DNA from 2 places in the Streptomyces sp. NPDC018026 genome. Region 2 is predicted to be linked to the other one. Evidence: predicted binding sites of a transcription regulator. Region 2 holds the regulator's gene; the other holds the start of a gene.

Region 1 (7,325 bases), on a different contig from region 2:
GCAGCGGGATGACGGACTCGCCGCCCTCCAGGGAGAACCGCTTCTGGCCGACGTACTTGGTCTGCAGGAACGTCTCGAACGCCTCGGCGGCGTTCAGGCGGCGCAGGATGCGCAGCTGCTCCTCGCGCTCCGGCTTGGTGTGCGAGCGCTCGATGCGGTCCTGGATCCACTTGCGCTGCTTCGGGTCCTGGATGTGCATGAACTCGATGCCGGTGGTGCGGCAGTACGAGTCGCGCAGCACGCCGAGGATGTCGCGCAGCTTCATCAGGGACTTGCCGGCGAAGCCGCCGACCGCGAACTCGCGCTCCAGGTCCCACAGGGTGAGCCCGTGCTCGGTGATGTCCAGGTCGGGGTGCTTGCGCTGCTGGTACTCCAGCGGGTCGGTGTCGGCCATGACGTGGCCGCGCACCCGGTAGGAGTGGATCAGCTCGAAGACGCGGGCGGCCTTGGTGACGTCGTCGTCGTGCGAGGCGTCGATGTCCTTGAGCCAGCGGACCGGCTCGTAGGGGATGCGCAGCGCCTTGAAGATCTCGTCGTAGAAGCCGTTCTCGCCGAGCAGCAGGTTGGCGACCTGGCGCAGGAACTCGCCGGAGGCGGCGCCCTGGATGACCCGGTGGTCGTAGGTCGACGTGAGCGTCATGACCTTCGAGATGCCGAGCTTGTTCAGGGTGTCCTGGCTGGTGCCCTGGAACTCCGCCGGGTAGTCCATGGAGCCGACGCCCAGGATGACCGACTGGCCGGGCATCAGGCGCGGCACGGAGTGGACGGTGCCGAGGCCGCCGGGGTTGGTCAGGGAGACCGTGACGCCGGTGAAGTCGTCCATCGTCAGCTTGTTGTCGCGGGCGCGACGGACGATGTCCTCGTAGGCCTGCCAGAACTCGAAGAAGTTCAGCGTCTCGGCCTTCTTGATCGCCGCGACGACCAGCTGGCGGTCGCCGTTGGGCTTGACCAGGTCGATGGCGAGGCCGAGGTTGATGTGGGCCGGCTTGACCAGGGTCGGCTTGCCGTCCTTCTCGCCGAACGAGTGGTTCATCGTCGGCATGGCCTTGATGGCCTGCACCATCGCGTAGCCGATCAGGTGCGTGAAGGAGATCTTCCCGCCCCGGGCGCGCTTGAGGTGGTTGTTGATGACGATGCGGTTGTCGAACAGCAGCTTCACCGGGACCGCGCGCACGGACGTGGCCGTGGGCAGCTCCAGCGAGGCGTTCATGTTCTTCGCGACCGCGGCGGCCGGGCCGCGCAGGGTCACCAGCTCCGGGCCCTCGGGGGCGGCACCGGCGTCCTTGGCGGGCGCGGCGGCCTTCGCCTGCGGCTTGGCGGCGGGCTTGGCCGGCGCGGCAGCGGGCTTGGTGGCCGGAGCGGCCGGCGCCGCCGGGGCGGCAGCGGCGGGCTTCGCGGGGGCGGGCGCCGGGGCGGCGGCCTGCGGCTGCGCCGGGGCCTGCGCCTGCGGGGCGGGGGCGGCCGGTGGCGTGCTGCCGGCATCCGTGGTCACGGCGCCGGAGGCGGTCGGGGTCGCCGCCGCTCCGGGCTTGTAGTCGGCGAAGAAGTCCCACCAGGCTCGGTCCACGGAGTTCGGGTCCTGGAGGTACTGCTGATAGATCTCGTCGACGAGCCACTCATTGGCACCGAACGCGGCCGCGGGGTTCTTTCCCGCGGTGCCCGCTTGGTCGGTGTCGGTCGAGATGCTCGAGTTACTGGGGGACTGTGGCGACACGGCGAGAACCGCCCTCTTCCGCTTCACAAGATGGTGGACAGCGGGAATCAAGGCTACGCCTACCGGCCCCGGAAGGTCAGACTGGGCCCGTTCATCGTCGCGTAAGTCACATTGCAGACTGCGTTTCGGCGCTGGAAATGGCGGGAAACAAGCGAGGTTCTGCTGCGTGCGGGATCGGGAGACCGGGACCCGGCGCCTCTCCGACGCGGGCCTGTGCCTGATCACACGTGTCCGCCAGCGCGGATGCAGTGGATCTTGACGCTCCGCTTCGAACCCTACGTCAACCGGACGTCGACGGCAGGCCCGGAAGAGTGATGAGAATCCGGCAGCCCCGCTCGGATTCGGCCACTCCGATCCGGCCGCCGTGCAGATCCACCGCCCAGCGCGCGATCGCGAGGCCCAGACCGGTGCCCCCGTCGCTGCCCGGACCGTGCGGCCGCGACACCGAACCGCGGTTGAACCGCTCGAACACCCGGCGCCACTCCGAGCGCGGGATGCCCGGTCCTTCGTCGAGAACTTCCAGCTCAAGCGATTCCGGCAGCTCGCCGCGGCGCGCCCGGACCGTCACCCGGCCGTGCGGCGGGCTGTGCTTGACGGCGTTGTCGATCAGGTTGGCGACGACCTGGTGGATGCGCTCGGGGTCGGCGTGCGCGGTCAGCTCCGGCGGGAAGACGTCCAGGGCCAGATGCACGTCGGTGCGGGAGTGGCTGCCGGACCCCGAGGCGATGCCCGCGCGCGCGGAGGCGACCATGTTGGCCTCCTTCAGTACGCCCGACAGGTACGGCCACACCTCGAAGCGCCGCTTGCGCAGCGGTATGACGCCGTTGTCCAGGCGGGAGAGGTCGAGCAGCGTCTCCACCAGCCGGCCGAGCCGCTCGGTCTGCCCGAGCGCGGTGCGCATGGTCTCCGGGTCGGCCTCGGTGACGCCGTCGACGATGTTCTCCAGCACCGCGCGCAGGCCCGCGATCGGGGTGCGCAGCTCGTGCGAGACGTTCGCCACCAACTCCTTGCGCTGGAGGTCCTGGGCCTCCAGGTCGTCGGCCATGCGATTGATGGTGACGGCCAGGGCGCCCAGCTCGTCCCGGCGGTTCTCCCGCACCCGGCGGGTGTAGTCGCCGTGCGAGATGGACCGGGCCACCGCGTTCATCTCGTCCAGCGGCGCGGTCAGCGAGTGCGCCACGAACTGCGTGATCAGCAGCGTGGCGATCATCGAGAAGACCGTGATGAACCGCAGCTCCGTCTTGGTGTGCACCGCTATCACCGACAGGCCGGTGGTGATCAGCACCGACGTGACGACCAGCGCGCCCAGCTTGGTCTTGATCGAGAACGGGCGTACGCCACCCCAGGGATCCCCGGTTCTCCGGGGGCCGGGGTTCCTCCGTGCGGCTTCCCGTCCCCGGCTCATGGCGTCGGTGTCTCCAACGCGTAGCCCACGCCGTGCACGGTACGGATGCGCTCGGCGCCGATCTTCCGGCGCAGCGCCTTGATGTGGCTGTCCACGGTCCGGGTGCCCGAGGCGTCGGCCCAGTCCCACACCTCGGCGAGCAGCTGCTCGCGGGAGAGCACCGCCCGCGGGGTGTTCGCCAGGCAGACCAGCAGGTCGAACTCGGTCGGCGTGAGGTGCACGTCCTCGCTGCGCACCCGCACCCGGCGCTGGGCGTGGTCGATCTCCAGCTCGCCCAGGCGCAGGATGCCGCTGCGCGGCGTCGAGGCGGCCACCACGGCCCGCTCGACCCGCCGCAGCAGCACGTGCACGCGGGCGGCCAGCTCGCGCATCGAGAACGGCTTGGTCATGTAGTCGTCGGCGCCCACGCCGAGGCCGACCAGCATGTCCGTCTCGTCGTCGCGCGCCGTGAGCATCAGCACCGGCACCGGCCGCTGGGCCTGCACGCGCCGGCAGACCTCCAGGCCGTCGAAGCCGGGCAGCATGATGTCGAGGATCAGCAGGTCGGGCTGCCAAGCCTCGGCGGTGTCGACGGCGGACGGACCGTCGCCCGCCGTTTGCACCAGGAACCCTTCGGCGCGCAGACGGGTCGCGATGGCGTCCACGATCGTCTGATCGTCCTCGACCACCAGCACCCGGCGCTGGGCGCCCTGGGTGGCCGTGCCGTTGTGGGAGGTCTGTGTCTGCTCCATCGCCCGCCCCTGAGGTGTGCTTTCCGGAATCCGTGGGGTGATCCCATGACTGCGCTCGACGCTTGAATGATCCGCGTCAGGGCAGCAGCGTACGGGGAGTCACCGCGGCTTTGCTATCCAGGCCCGACGCCGATGTGAACGACGTCCGGAACGCCCCGGGCAACGGGGATCTCTTCGGTACGCACCTGCTGGAAACCGGCATTACGCAAGGTTTCTTCGAATTCCGGAGAGGGCTGCGCGGACCATACGGCAAGCACCCCGCCGGGCCTCAACAGCCGTGCGCAGCCCGCCAGTCCGGACGGCGCGTACAGCCCGTCGTTGCCCTCGGTGACGGTCCAGCCGGGTCCGTTGTCGATGTCCAGACACAGGGCGTCGTACGTGTCGGATGTCTCATTGACGTACTCGACCAGGTCCGCCTCGACGATCTCCGTGCGCGGGTCGGCCAGCGCCTCGGCGGAGAGCGCGCCCAGCGGTCCGGCGCGGTGCCAGTCGATGACGGCGCCCTCGCGCTCGACGACCGCGATCCTGCCCCAGCGGGGGTCGGCGGCCGCGTGTGCGAGGGAGAAGCCGACCCCGAGACCGCCGATGAGCAGGTGCGGAGCGGTCCGCCCGCCGGAGGCGGCCAGCGCGTCGGCCGCCGCGTCGACCAGGCGCCGCTCCGAGCGCCCGTCGGAGGTGTCCATCAGGAAGCAGCCGTTCGCGATGATCTGCAGCAACGTTCCGTGCCGGCGCAGGACCACCTCGCCGTACGGACCCTCGCGGCGGTCCAGCACCTCGGGCGCGTCGGGGAAGTCCGCGTCGGGGGAGTCGTGGGTAGTGAGGGGCATCGGCCCATCCTGGCACCCGCCCGGCGGAGGAATGCCCGCCGGTACGACGGTGCTGTCACCGGAGGCGGGACGTAAGAGGCGGGACGTACCCCCTCGGGACTTGATCGCTCAGAGCGAACACACCCGGGGGAACAATCCGGGGCTCCCTTTCATTGAGTCGATGTAACTCAACTTGACTGCCGAAGGGGAGATCATGGCTGCTGAGTCCGCCGCCTTCACACCGCTCACCCTGCCCGTGCTGCCGCTCGACGACGAAGTGGTCCTGCCCGGCATGGTCGTCCCCCTGGACCTGAGCGACGCCGAGGTACGGGCCGCGGTGGAGGCCGCCCAGGCCGCCGCCAGGTCCGAGCCCGGCAAGCCCCGCGTGCTGCTCGTCCCGCGCATCGACGGCGCCCACGCCGCCACCGGCGTGCTCGGCACCGTCGAGCAGGTCGGCCGCCTGGCCGACGGCGACCCCGGCGCCCTGATCCGCGGCCGGGGCCGGGTGCGCATCGGCGCCGGCACCACCGGTCCCGGCGCCGCGCTCTGGGTCGAGGGCACCCGGGTCGACGAGACCGTCCCCGAGCCGCTGCCCGGCCAGGTCGCCGAGCTGGTGAAGGAGTACAAGGCGCTCGCCACCGCGTGGCTGCGCAAGCGCGGCGCCTGGCAGGTCGTCGACCGGGTCCAGGCTATTGACGACGTGTCCGCGCTCGCCGACAACTCCGGCTACTCGCCGTTCCTGACCACCGAGCAGAAGGTCGAGCTGCTGGAGACCACCGACCCGGTGGCCCGTCTCAAGCTCGCCACCCAGCAGCTGCGCGACCACCTCGCCGAGCAGGACGTCGCCGAGACCATCGCCAAGGACGTCCAGGAGGGCGTCGACAAGCAGCAGCGGGAGTTCCTGCTGCGCCGCCAGCTCGACGCGGTCCGCAAGGAGCTGCGCGAGATCAACGGCGAGCAGGAGGGTGAGGAGTCCGACGACTACCGCGCCCGGGTGGAGGCCGCAGACCTGCCCGAGAAGGTCCGCGAGGCCGCGCTCAAGGAGGTCGACAAGCTGGAGCGGTCCTCCGACCAGTCGCCCGAGGGCTCCTGGATCCGCACCTGGCTCGACACGGTCCTGGAGATGCCGTGGAGCGAGCGCACCGAGGACGCCTACGACATCCAGGGCGCCCAGGCGGTGCTCGACGCCGAGCACGCGGGCCTGGAGGACGTGAAGGAGCGCATCACCGAGTACCTGGCCGTGCGCAAGCGGCGCGGCGACCGTGGCCTCGGCGTGGTCGGCGGCCGGCGCGGCGGTGCCGTACTGGCCCTGGTCGGCCCGCCCGGCGTCGGCAAGACCAGCCTCGGCGAGTCCGTCGCCCACGCGATGGGCCGCAAGTTCGTCCGCGTCGCCCTCGGCGGCGTCCGCGACGAGGCCGAGATCCGCGGCCACCGGCGTACCTACGTCGGCGCGCTGCCCGGCCGGATCGTGCGGGCGATCAAGGAGGCGGGGTCCATGAACCCGGTCGTCCTGCTCGACGAGATCGACAAGGTGGGCTCCGACTTCCGGGGCGACCCGGCCGCGGCCTTGCTGGAGGTCCTCGACCCGGCCCAGAACCACACCTTCCGGGACCACTACCTGGAGGTCGAGCTGGACCTTTCCGACGTGGTCTTCCTGGCCACCGCCAACGTCCTGGAAGCCATCCCGGAGGCCCTGCTCGACCGCATGGAGCTGGTCCGCCTGGACGGCTACACGGAGGACGAGAAGGTCGTCATCGCCCGTGACCACCTGCTCCCGCGCCAGCTGGAGCGGGCCGGACTGGACGCGGACGAGGTCACCGTCGACGAGGGCGCGCTGCGCAAGCTGGCGGGTGAGTACACCCGCGAGGCGGGCGTGCGCACCCTGGAGCGGGCCATCGCGCGGCTGCTGCGCAAGGTGGCGGCCCAGCACGAACTGGGCGAGCGGGAGCTGCCGTTCACCGTCACCGAGGCCGACCTGCGCGGTCTCGTCGGCCGGCCGCACCACGTGCCCGAGTCCGCCCAGGACCCGGCCGAGCGGCGCACCGCGGTGCCCGGCGTGGCCACCGGCCTCGCGGTCACCGGCGCGGGCGGCGACGTCCTGTACGTCGAGGCCTCGCTGGCCGACCCGGAGACGGGCGCGGCCGGACTGACCCTGACCGGTCAGCTGGGCGACGTGATGAAGGAGTCGGCGCAGATCGCGCTGAGCTTCCTGCGCAGTCACGGCGCCGAGCTGGAGCTGCCGGTGGGCGACCTCAAGGACCGGGGAGCGCACATCCACTTCCCGGCGGGCGCGGTCCCCAAGGACGGCCCGAGCGCCGGCGTCACCATGACCACGGCCCTCGCCTCGCTCCTGTCCGGCCGGCTGGTGCGCACCGACGTGGCGATGACCGGCGAGGTCTCGCTGACCGGGCGGGTGCTGCCGATCGGCGGGGTCAAGCAGAAGCTGCTCGCCGCGCACCGGGCGGGGATCACCACGGTGATCATCCCCAAGCGCAACGAGCCCGACCTGGACGACGTCCCGGCCCAGGTGCTGGACAAGCTCGACGTCCACGCCGTCACCGACGTCCGCCAGGTGCTGGAACTGGCGCTCGCACCGGCGACCAACGGTGCGCGGCCGGAGGTTCCGGTCGCGGCGTGACGGACGCGACCGGATGAGGAAAGGGGGGAAG
Region 2 (7,325 bases):
GGGGTGGAGATTTGGTGGCAAATCAGACTAAGGCGTCGCATCCCCATGCGGTGACCGAACTGTGCGACGAAGGTACCCGGCTCTACGCGAACGCCCTACGCACGGGACGGATCGCGAGGGCGGACGTGGAGTCCGCTCCCTGCCTGATGGAACTGGCGCTGATACACCCGGATCCGGACGATGCCGACTGGTTGCGTCCGGTGCCCCCGTCGGCCGCTCTGGCCCAGCGCCTGCACCCCATCGAGCGGGAGATCACGGAGCGGCGGCGGCTCTCGATCGAGCTGGCGGACGCGTTCGAACCCTTCATGGCCATCGGCACGCAGCCGGCGAGGAGCGAGCACTCCATCACGGTGCTGGAGGGCGGTGACCGCATCAACTCGGCCCTCAACCTGGCCACCACCCAGTGCCAGACGGAGATGCTCACGGTACAGCCGAGCGACGACCGGTTCTCCGAACGCAGCCTCACCCAGGGGCTCGAGCGGGACAAGCCGCTGACGGAACGCGGCGTACGGATCCGCACGCTCTACCAGCACACGGCCCGGTACAGCCCGCAGAAGATCGCCTATGTCGCCCAGCTGTCCAACGGCAAGGCGGAGTACCGCACGATCGACGAGGTGGTGGAGCGCCTCATCGTCTGCGACGAGACCGTGGCGTTCATCCCGACCCGCGACGACCAGCAGGTCGCCCTCGAGATCCGCAACCCCGGCCTGGTCCGTTACCTGATCAAGGTCTTCGAATTCATGTGGAGCCGGTCCGTGCCGCTGAGCGCGGGCGCACCCTACGAACCCGCACCGGGTGGCATCACCGACATCCAGTACTCCATAGCCAAGCTGCTGGTCGAAGGACACGTCGACGAAGCCATCGCCCGGCGCCTGGGCATGAACGTGCGCACCTGCCGGGCGCACATAGCCAAGCTGGCACAGGCCCTCGGCAGCGGCAGCCGCGCCCAGCTCGGCTTCCTCATCGCCCAGTCCGGGATCCTGGAGAACGATCACTGATCGCAGTCGACGAAGAGAGTCACACGTGACCCCAGAGGTGCATCACCACGGAGCGGAGGAGCTGTGTGATGCGGGCCTGGAGATCTACGCCCGCGCACTGCGGGAGGGGCACCTCCCCGGCGCCGCCGCGGCGACGGCACCCTGCCTGATCGACAACGGCCTCCTCCACCCCGCCGTCGACGACCTGGACCGCCTGGAGCCCGTGCCGCCCACCGTGGTGCTGCAACGCCTGCTCCGGTCCTCCGAGGACCGCGTCGCCGACGAGCGGCGGCGCGGGCAGCGGATGGCCGATGTCTTCGAGCCCCTCATCCGCCTGGGCCGGCGCGACGTCCTCACCGAGGACACCCCGGCCCTCAGAATCCTCGGCAGCAAGGAGCGGACGGGCCAGGCCATCGAGGAAGCCATGGCCGAGGGCAGGAAGGAGCTCCTCGCGATCCAGCCGCACGACTCGCACGTCACCAAGCGCCCCGACATCCTCGAAGGGGCCATGAAGCGGGACCAGGCCTTCCTCGACCGCGGGGCCCGGGTAAGGGCGTTGTACCAGCACACCATCCGCCACGCCCCCTACACGCGGGCCCGCTACGAGCAGCTGACCGGCGACGTCGAGGCGCGCACCCTCGACGAGGTCACCGAACGCCTGATCATCGTCGACCGCACCGTGGCCTTCATCCCCGCCAGCGCCGACCGCTCCCTCGCCCTCGAAGTACGCCACCCCGCCCTCATCGCCTACTTCGTCAACACCTTCGACCGCCTGTGGCACCTCGCCACCCCTATGCACCCCCAGGCCGTCCACCCGCCCACCCTCAACGGCATCACCCCCCGCCAACGCGCCATAGCCGCCCTCCTCGTCGAAGGCCACACCGACACCGACATCGCCGACCGCCTCGGCATGAACGTCCGCACCGCCCGCGTCCACATCGCCAAACTCGCCGCCACCCTCGGCAGCGAGAGCCGGGCACAACTCGGCTACCTCATCGGGCAGTCGGGGATTCTCGATCAGAAAGGATGACGGGGGCCGGAGCCCTGCGCGGGGCGCCGTCCAGGCCGGCCTGGGCTATGCGGACGCCCAACTGCGTGCGGCTGGCCGCACCCAGGGTCTCCGAGAGCCGGGCGATGTGCGCACGGGCCGTACGGACGCTGATGCCGAGGCGTTCCGCGATCACCGCGTCCTGGTGGCCCTCCGCGAGGAGCGCCGCGATGGACTGCTCGCGGTGGGAGATGCCCTCGATGCCGGTGTCGGGGAGGGCGGCGGTCAGGGGGATGGCGAGGCGCCACAGCCGTTCGAAGACCGTGACCAGGTAGGAGATCAGGGCGGGGTGGCGCAGCTCCAGTGCCATCGTGCGGTCGGTGTTGGCGGGGATGAAGGCGACGGTGCGGTCGAAGAGGATGAGCCGGTCGATGACCTCGTCCAGGGTGCGGGCCTCCACCGCGTCGCCCATCAGCTCCAGGTAGTTGAGCAGGCCCTGGCCGTGCCGGGCCACGTGCGTGTACAGGTCCCGCATCCGCACCCCGCGCCCGCGCAGCGCCAGCGCCCGGTGCAGGCCCTCGGACAGCTCGTGCTCGCGCCGGATGCCGCCGGGCTGGACGGTGAGCACCTCCGTCGTGCAGGCCTGCGTCGCCTCGTCCATCGCGGCCTGGATGCGGGACAGCCCGTCGAGGACCCGGATCGCCGTGCTCTCCGTGCCGGCCGGGGTCTGGAGCAGCCGGCCGAGGCCCGCGTACCACTCGAAGGCCTCCACCGCCGAGCCCACCCGCCGCTGACTGGCGCTGACCTCGTCGTGGACCCCGCGCAGCAGCCGCGTCATGACCTCCTGCGGGGAGGTCGGCACCAGCCAGTCCATGTCGTCGGGGTCGGGGTGCAGCAGGGCCAGTTCCAGGAGGCAGGGGACCGGCTCGGCGTCCCGGCGCGGCACCCGGCCGCGCCGGACCGCCCGGGAGTACACGCGGTCCCCGGCCGCGCACAGCCGGTCGGCCCCGTGGGGGTGCTCCTGAGCCCCGTGCCCGGCCATCGCCCATCCCACCCCCGGTTCCGGCTCTTCCGCAGCGCAACTATGCGCGGCCGGGACCGGCTCCGCAACAAGGCTCCGCCGCGGACGGAGGCCGAAAAGAGCCGGTTGCGGGCGGAACGCCCGGTCACCGTGGAACCGGGCGGGCACGCGGGCTGTCTACTTCAGACCGAGCTCCGCGCACGCGTCCTCGTACTTGGCGGTGCAGATGTCGGTGACCTTGTAGAAGCCCTCCGCGACGACCGTCTCCTCGATGTTGGCCTTGGTCAGGGCGACGACGGGGACGAGCTGGGCGGGGACGCCCTTGTGGGTGGGGCTGTCGACCTTGTCGCGGGCGAGCGCGTCGAACTGGATGTCCCGGCCCTGGACCCGCGCCACGGCCATCTCCGCGGCGTTCTCGGCCTCCTGCGGGTAGGACTTGTACACGCTCATGTACTGCTCGCCGGTGACGATCCGCTGGACCGCCGCGAGTTCCGCGTCCTGGCCGGTGATCGGCGGCAGGTCGGTGACGCCCGCGTCCTCCAGGGCCTTGATGATGCCGCCCGCCATGCCGTCGTTGGCGGAGTAGACGCCCGCGATGTTCTTCTTGCCGATCTTCTCGATCGCCTCGGTCATGTTCGCCTCGGCGTTCTCCGGCTTCCAGTCCTTGGTGTCGAAGGACTGGGCGATCGTCACCTTGCCGTTCAGCTCCGCCAGCGCGCCCGCCTTGAACTGCTTGGCGTTCGGGTCGGTGGACGAGCCGTTCATCATGACAATCTTCTCGGAGCTCTCCGGGTCGCCGCCGAGCGCCTCGATGAGCGAGCGGCCCTGGACCTCGCCGACCAGCTCGTTGTCGAAGGAGATGTAGGCGTCGATCGGACCCTCGGCCAGCCGGTCGTAGGCGATGACGGGGATGCCGGCGTCCTTGGCCTTCTGCACGCCGTCCGCGATGGCGTGCGCGTCGACCGCGTCCAGCACGATCACGTCGACCTTGTCCTCGATCATCTGCTGCATCTGGTCGGCCTGCTTCGTGGCGCTGGCCTCGGCGTTGGCGTACTTGACGATGCCCTCGTCGCGCGTCAGCTCGCCGATCTTCTTCTTGAAGAAGGGGTAGTCGAACTGCTCGTAGCGCGTGTTCTCCTTCTCCGGCAGCAGCAGCCCGACCAGGAGGTCGTTGCCCTTGGACGGGCTGGCGTCGTCGCTGCTCTCCGACGCGCCCAGCATGCCGCAGGAGGCCAGCGAGAAGGTCATCAGGGACGCGGCCACGGATATGGCGATTCGACGGGCACGGCTGCTCACTGCGCTAGACCTTCCGACACACGGGCGTAGTTGGTATCCAGGTGACCCAGGTGACCCCGGTGAAGAGAGCCAACGCTGTCTTCACCAAATCGTCAAGAAGTACTAGACCAATGAGACAGCACCGTTGTGAACCGGCCCCGGAGGACGCGGTGGTCCTCCGGGGCCGATGATGCCGTTTTCCCTTGTGCCGTCTGCCGGTCCGGCTCAGTCCGAGGACTGGCCGTGGCGCTTGGGCCGCCAGACCACCAGCGCGCTGGTCTGCTGTACCTCTTGGTAAGGAACCAGGTCACGGCGGTACGACGCGTGCACGGCGGCCTCGCGCTGGCGCATCGCCGTGGCCGCGCCGTCGAGGGCGGCGGCCAGCTCGGCCGCGCGGGCCTGCAGCTCGGCGACCTGGTTCTCCAGTTCGATGATGCGCTTGATTCCGGCCAGGTTGATGCCCTCGTCCTGCGACAACTGCTGGACCTGTCGCAGCAGTTCGATGTCGCGGGCCGAGTAGCGCCGGCCGCGGCCGGCCGTGCGGTCCGGGGAGACCAGGCCGAGGCGGTCGTACTGGCGCAGCGTCTGCGGGTGCAGACCGGAGAGCTGGGCCGCCACCGAGATGACGTAGACCGGGGTGTCCTCGGTCAGTTCGTACGGGTTGCGTCGACGACCGTCCATTCCCGTCAAGCTCCCTTCGCGGCCTGGAACAACTCCGCCCGCGGATCCTCGTCCGCGGTCGCCTCGCGATACGCCTGAAGCGCGTCACGAGCCTTCCCCGTCAGATCCTTCGGAACACTCACCTCCACGGTGACCAGGAGGTCGCCGCGGGTGCCGTCCTTGCGGACCGCGCCCTTGCCCCGGGCCCGCATGGTGCGGCCGTTGGGCGTGCCCGCCGGCAGCTTGAGCGTGACGGGCGGACCGCCCAGGGTCGGGACGCGGACCTCGCCGCCGAGGGCCGCCTCGGCGTAGGTGACCGGGACGGTGACGGTGAGGTTGTCGCCCCGGCGGCCGAAGACGGGGTGGTCCTTGACGTGCACGACCACGTACAGGTCGCCCGCCGGACCGCCCCGCTCGCCCGGCGTGCCCTTGCCGCGCAGCCGGATGCGCTGCCCGTCCGAGACCCCGGCGGGGATACGGACCTGCATCGTCCGCGAGGACTTGGCGCGTCCGGAGCCCTTGCAGACCTCGCAGGGGTCCTCGGCGATCAGGCCGCGGCCCTTGCAGTCCGGGCACGGGTCGGTGAGGGAGAAGCCGCCGCCCGAGCCCCGGGCGACCTGGCCGGTGCCGACGCAGGTCGGGCACACGCGCGGCGTGCCGTTCTTGTCGCCGGTGCCCGAACAGGCCTTGCAGGGCGCCTGCGAGGACATCCTGAGCGGCACGGTCGCGCCCTCGATGGCCTCGGTGAAGCTCAGGGTGACCTCGGACTCGATGTCCTGCCCGCGCCGCGGCTGGGTGCGCGTGCCGGTGCCCGGTCCACCGCCGGTGCGGTTGAACAGGCCGCCGAAGACGTCCCCGAGGCCACCGCCGAAGCCGCCGGCGCCGCCCTGGCCTCCCCCGCCCTGGGCGCCGCCTCCGAAGAGGTCGCCCAGGTCGAAGTTGAAGGTGCCGCCGCCCGCGCCCGGCCCCGGACGGAAGCCGCCGTTGCCGAAGAGGGCGCGGGCCTCGTCGTACTCCTTGCGCTTCTTGGGGTCACCGAGGATGTCGTTGGCCTCGGAGATCTCCTTGAAGCGCTCCTCCGCCTTGACGTTTCCCTTGTTGGCGTCCGGGTGGTTCTCGCGGGCGAGCTTCCGGTACGCCTTCTTGATCTCGGCCTCGGTGGCGTCCTTGGGGACGCCGAGAACCTTGTAGTAGTCCTTCTCGATGAAGTCCTTCGTGCTCATCCCCGACGTCCCTCCTCTCGCGCCCTACGTGTCACTTCGAGCTCAGCCCTCGTCCGGGCCACCGCTCTCCTTGGTCCCGGCGTCGTCCTCCGCGCCGGAGGCGTCCTGCGCCTCGGTGGCGTCCTCGGCCGGCTTGACCGTCTGGGCGCCCGGCTGCGGCTCGGCGACCGCCACCCGCGCGGGGCGGATGGTGCGTTCGCCGATCCGGTACCCGGGCTGCAGGATCGCCACGCAGGTCGTCTCGGTGACGTCCGGTGCGTAGGAGTGCATCAGGGCCTCGTGGATCGTCGGGTCGAAGGGCTCGCCCTCCTTGCCGAACTGCTGGAGGCCCATCTTGGCGATGACCGTCTCCAGCGACTCCGCGACGGACTTGAAACCACCGACCAGTTCGCCGTGGTCCCGGGCGCGCCCGACGTCGTCGAGCACGGGAAGCAGCTCGGACAGGAGGTTCGCGACGGCGATCTCCTTGACCGCGACGCGGTCCCGCTCCACCCGGCGGCGGTAGTTCTGGTATTCGGCCTGGAGGCGCTGGAGGTCCGCGGTGCGCTCGCTCAGCGCGGTGCGCACCTGGTCCAGCTGGGCCACCAGGCCCGCGTTCTCACTCGCGTCCCCGGCCGGGGCCGCCCCCTCTTCGGAGGCGGCCTGCGGCTCGGCGTCGTCAGGGGTGGCGCCGGAGGGGACGTCGGGCTTCTCGTCGAAACCCGGGGTCTCCTCCGTCACGCGGCACCGTCCTTGCGCTCGTCGTCCACGATCTCGGCGTCGACGACGTCGTCGTCGGCCTTGTCACCGGCGCCCGCGTCGGCACCGGCGCCCGGGGCCTCGCCGCCGGCGGCCTGCGCGGCCGCCGCGTCGGCGTACATGGCCTGGCCCAGCTTCTGCGAGACGGCGGCGACCTTCTCCGTGGCGGTGCGGATCTCGGCGGTGTCCTCGCCCTTGAGCTTCTCCTTCAGCTCGGCGACGGACTCCTCGACCTCGGTCTTCACCTCGCCGGGGACCTTGTCCTCGTTGTCCTTGAGGAACTTCTCCGTCTGGTAGACGAGCTGCTCGCCCTGGTTGCGGGACTCGGCGGCCTCGCGGCGGGCGTGGTCCTCCTCCGCGTACTTCTCGGCCTCCTGGCGCATCCGGTCGACCTCGTCCTTCGGCAGCGAGGAGCCGCCGGTGACGGTCATCTTCTGCTCCTT

What was found. Region 2 encodes HspR, which represses chaperone genes until heat shock. Its sites were predicted from a motif close to TTGAGNNNNNNNNNCTCAA; they were not measured.
Region 1: lon (endopeptidase La) is a predicted target of HspR. The motif match lies at 4,830-4,848, and genes of this name have one in related genera.

Annotation. Positions count from the first base shown of each region.
Region 1 covers NZ_JBIRFY010000006.1:253,566-260,890, reverse strand. The annotation lists gene ACH4D3_RS20895 (multifunctional oxoglutarate decarboxylase/oxoglutarate dehydrogenase thiamine pyrophosphate-binding subunit/dihydrolipoyllysine-residue succinyltransferase subunit) at 1-1,714, opposite strand, end outside; gene ACH4D3_RS20890 (sensor histidine kinase) at 1,995-3,119, opposite strand; gene ACH4D3_RS20885 (response regulator transcription factor) at 3,116-3,850, opposite strand; gene ACH4D3_RS20880 (spermidine synthase) at 3,964-4,677, opposite strand; gene lon (endopeptidase La) at 4,871-7,294, shown strand.
Region 2 covers NZ_JBIRFY010000011.1:15,773-23,097, reverse strand. The annotation lists gene ACH4D3_RS29000 (helix-turn-helix transcriptional regulator) at 1-998, shown strand, start outside; gene ACH4D3_RS28995 (LuxR C-terminal-related transcriptional regulator) at 1,024-2,007, shown strand; gene ACH4D3_RS28990 (LuxR C-terminal-related transcriptional regulator) at 1,970-3,007, opposite strand; gene ACH4D3_RS28985 (substrate-binding domain-containing protein) at 3,164-4,282, opposite strand; gene ACH4D3_RS28980 (heat shock protein transcriptional repressor HspR) at 4,487-4,942, opposite strand; gene dnaJ (molecular chaperone DnaJ) at 4,948-6,144, opposite strand; gene grpE (nucleotide exchange factor GrpE) at 6,187-6,864, opposite strand; gene dnaK (molecular chaperone DnaK) at 6,861-7,325, opposite strand, start outside.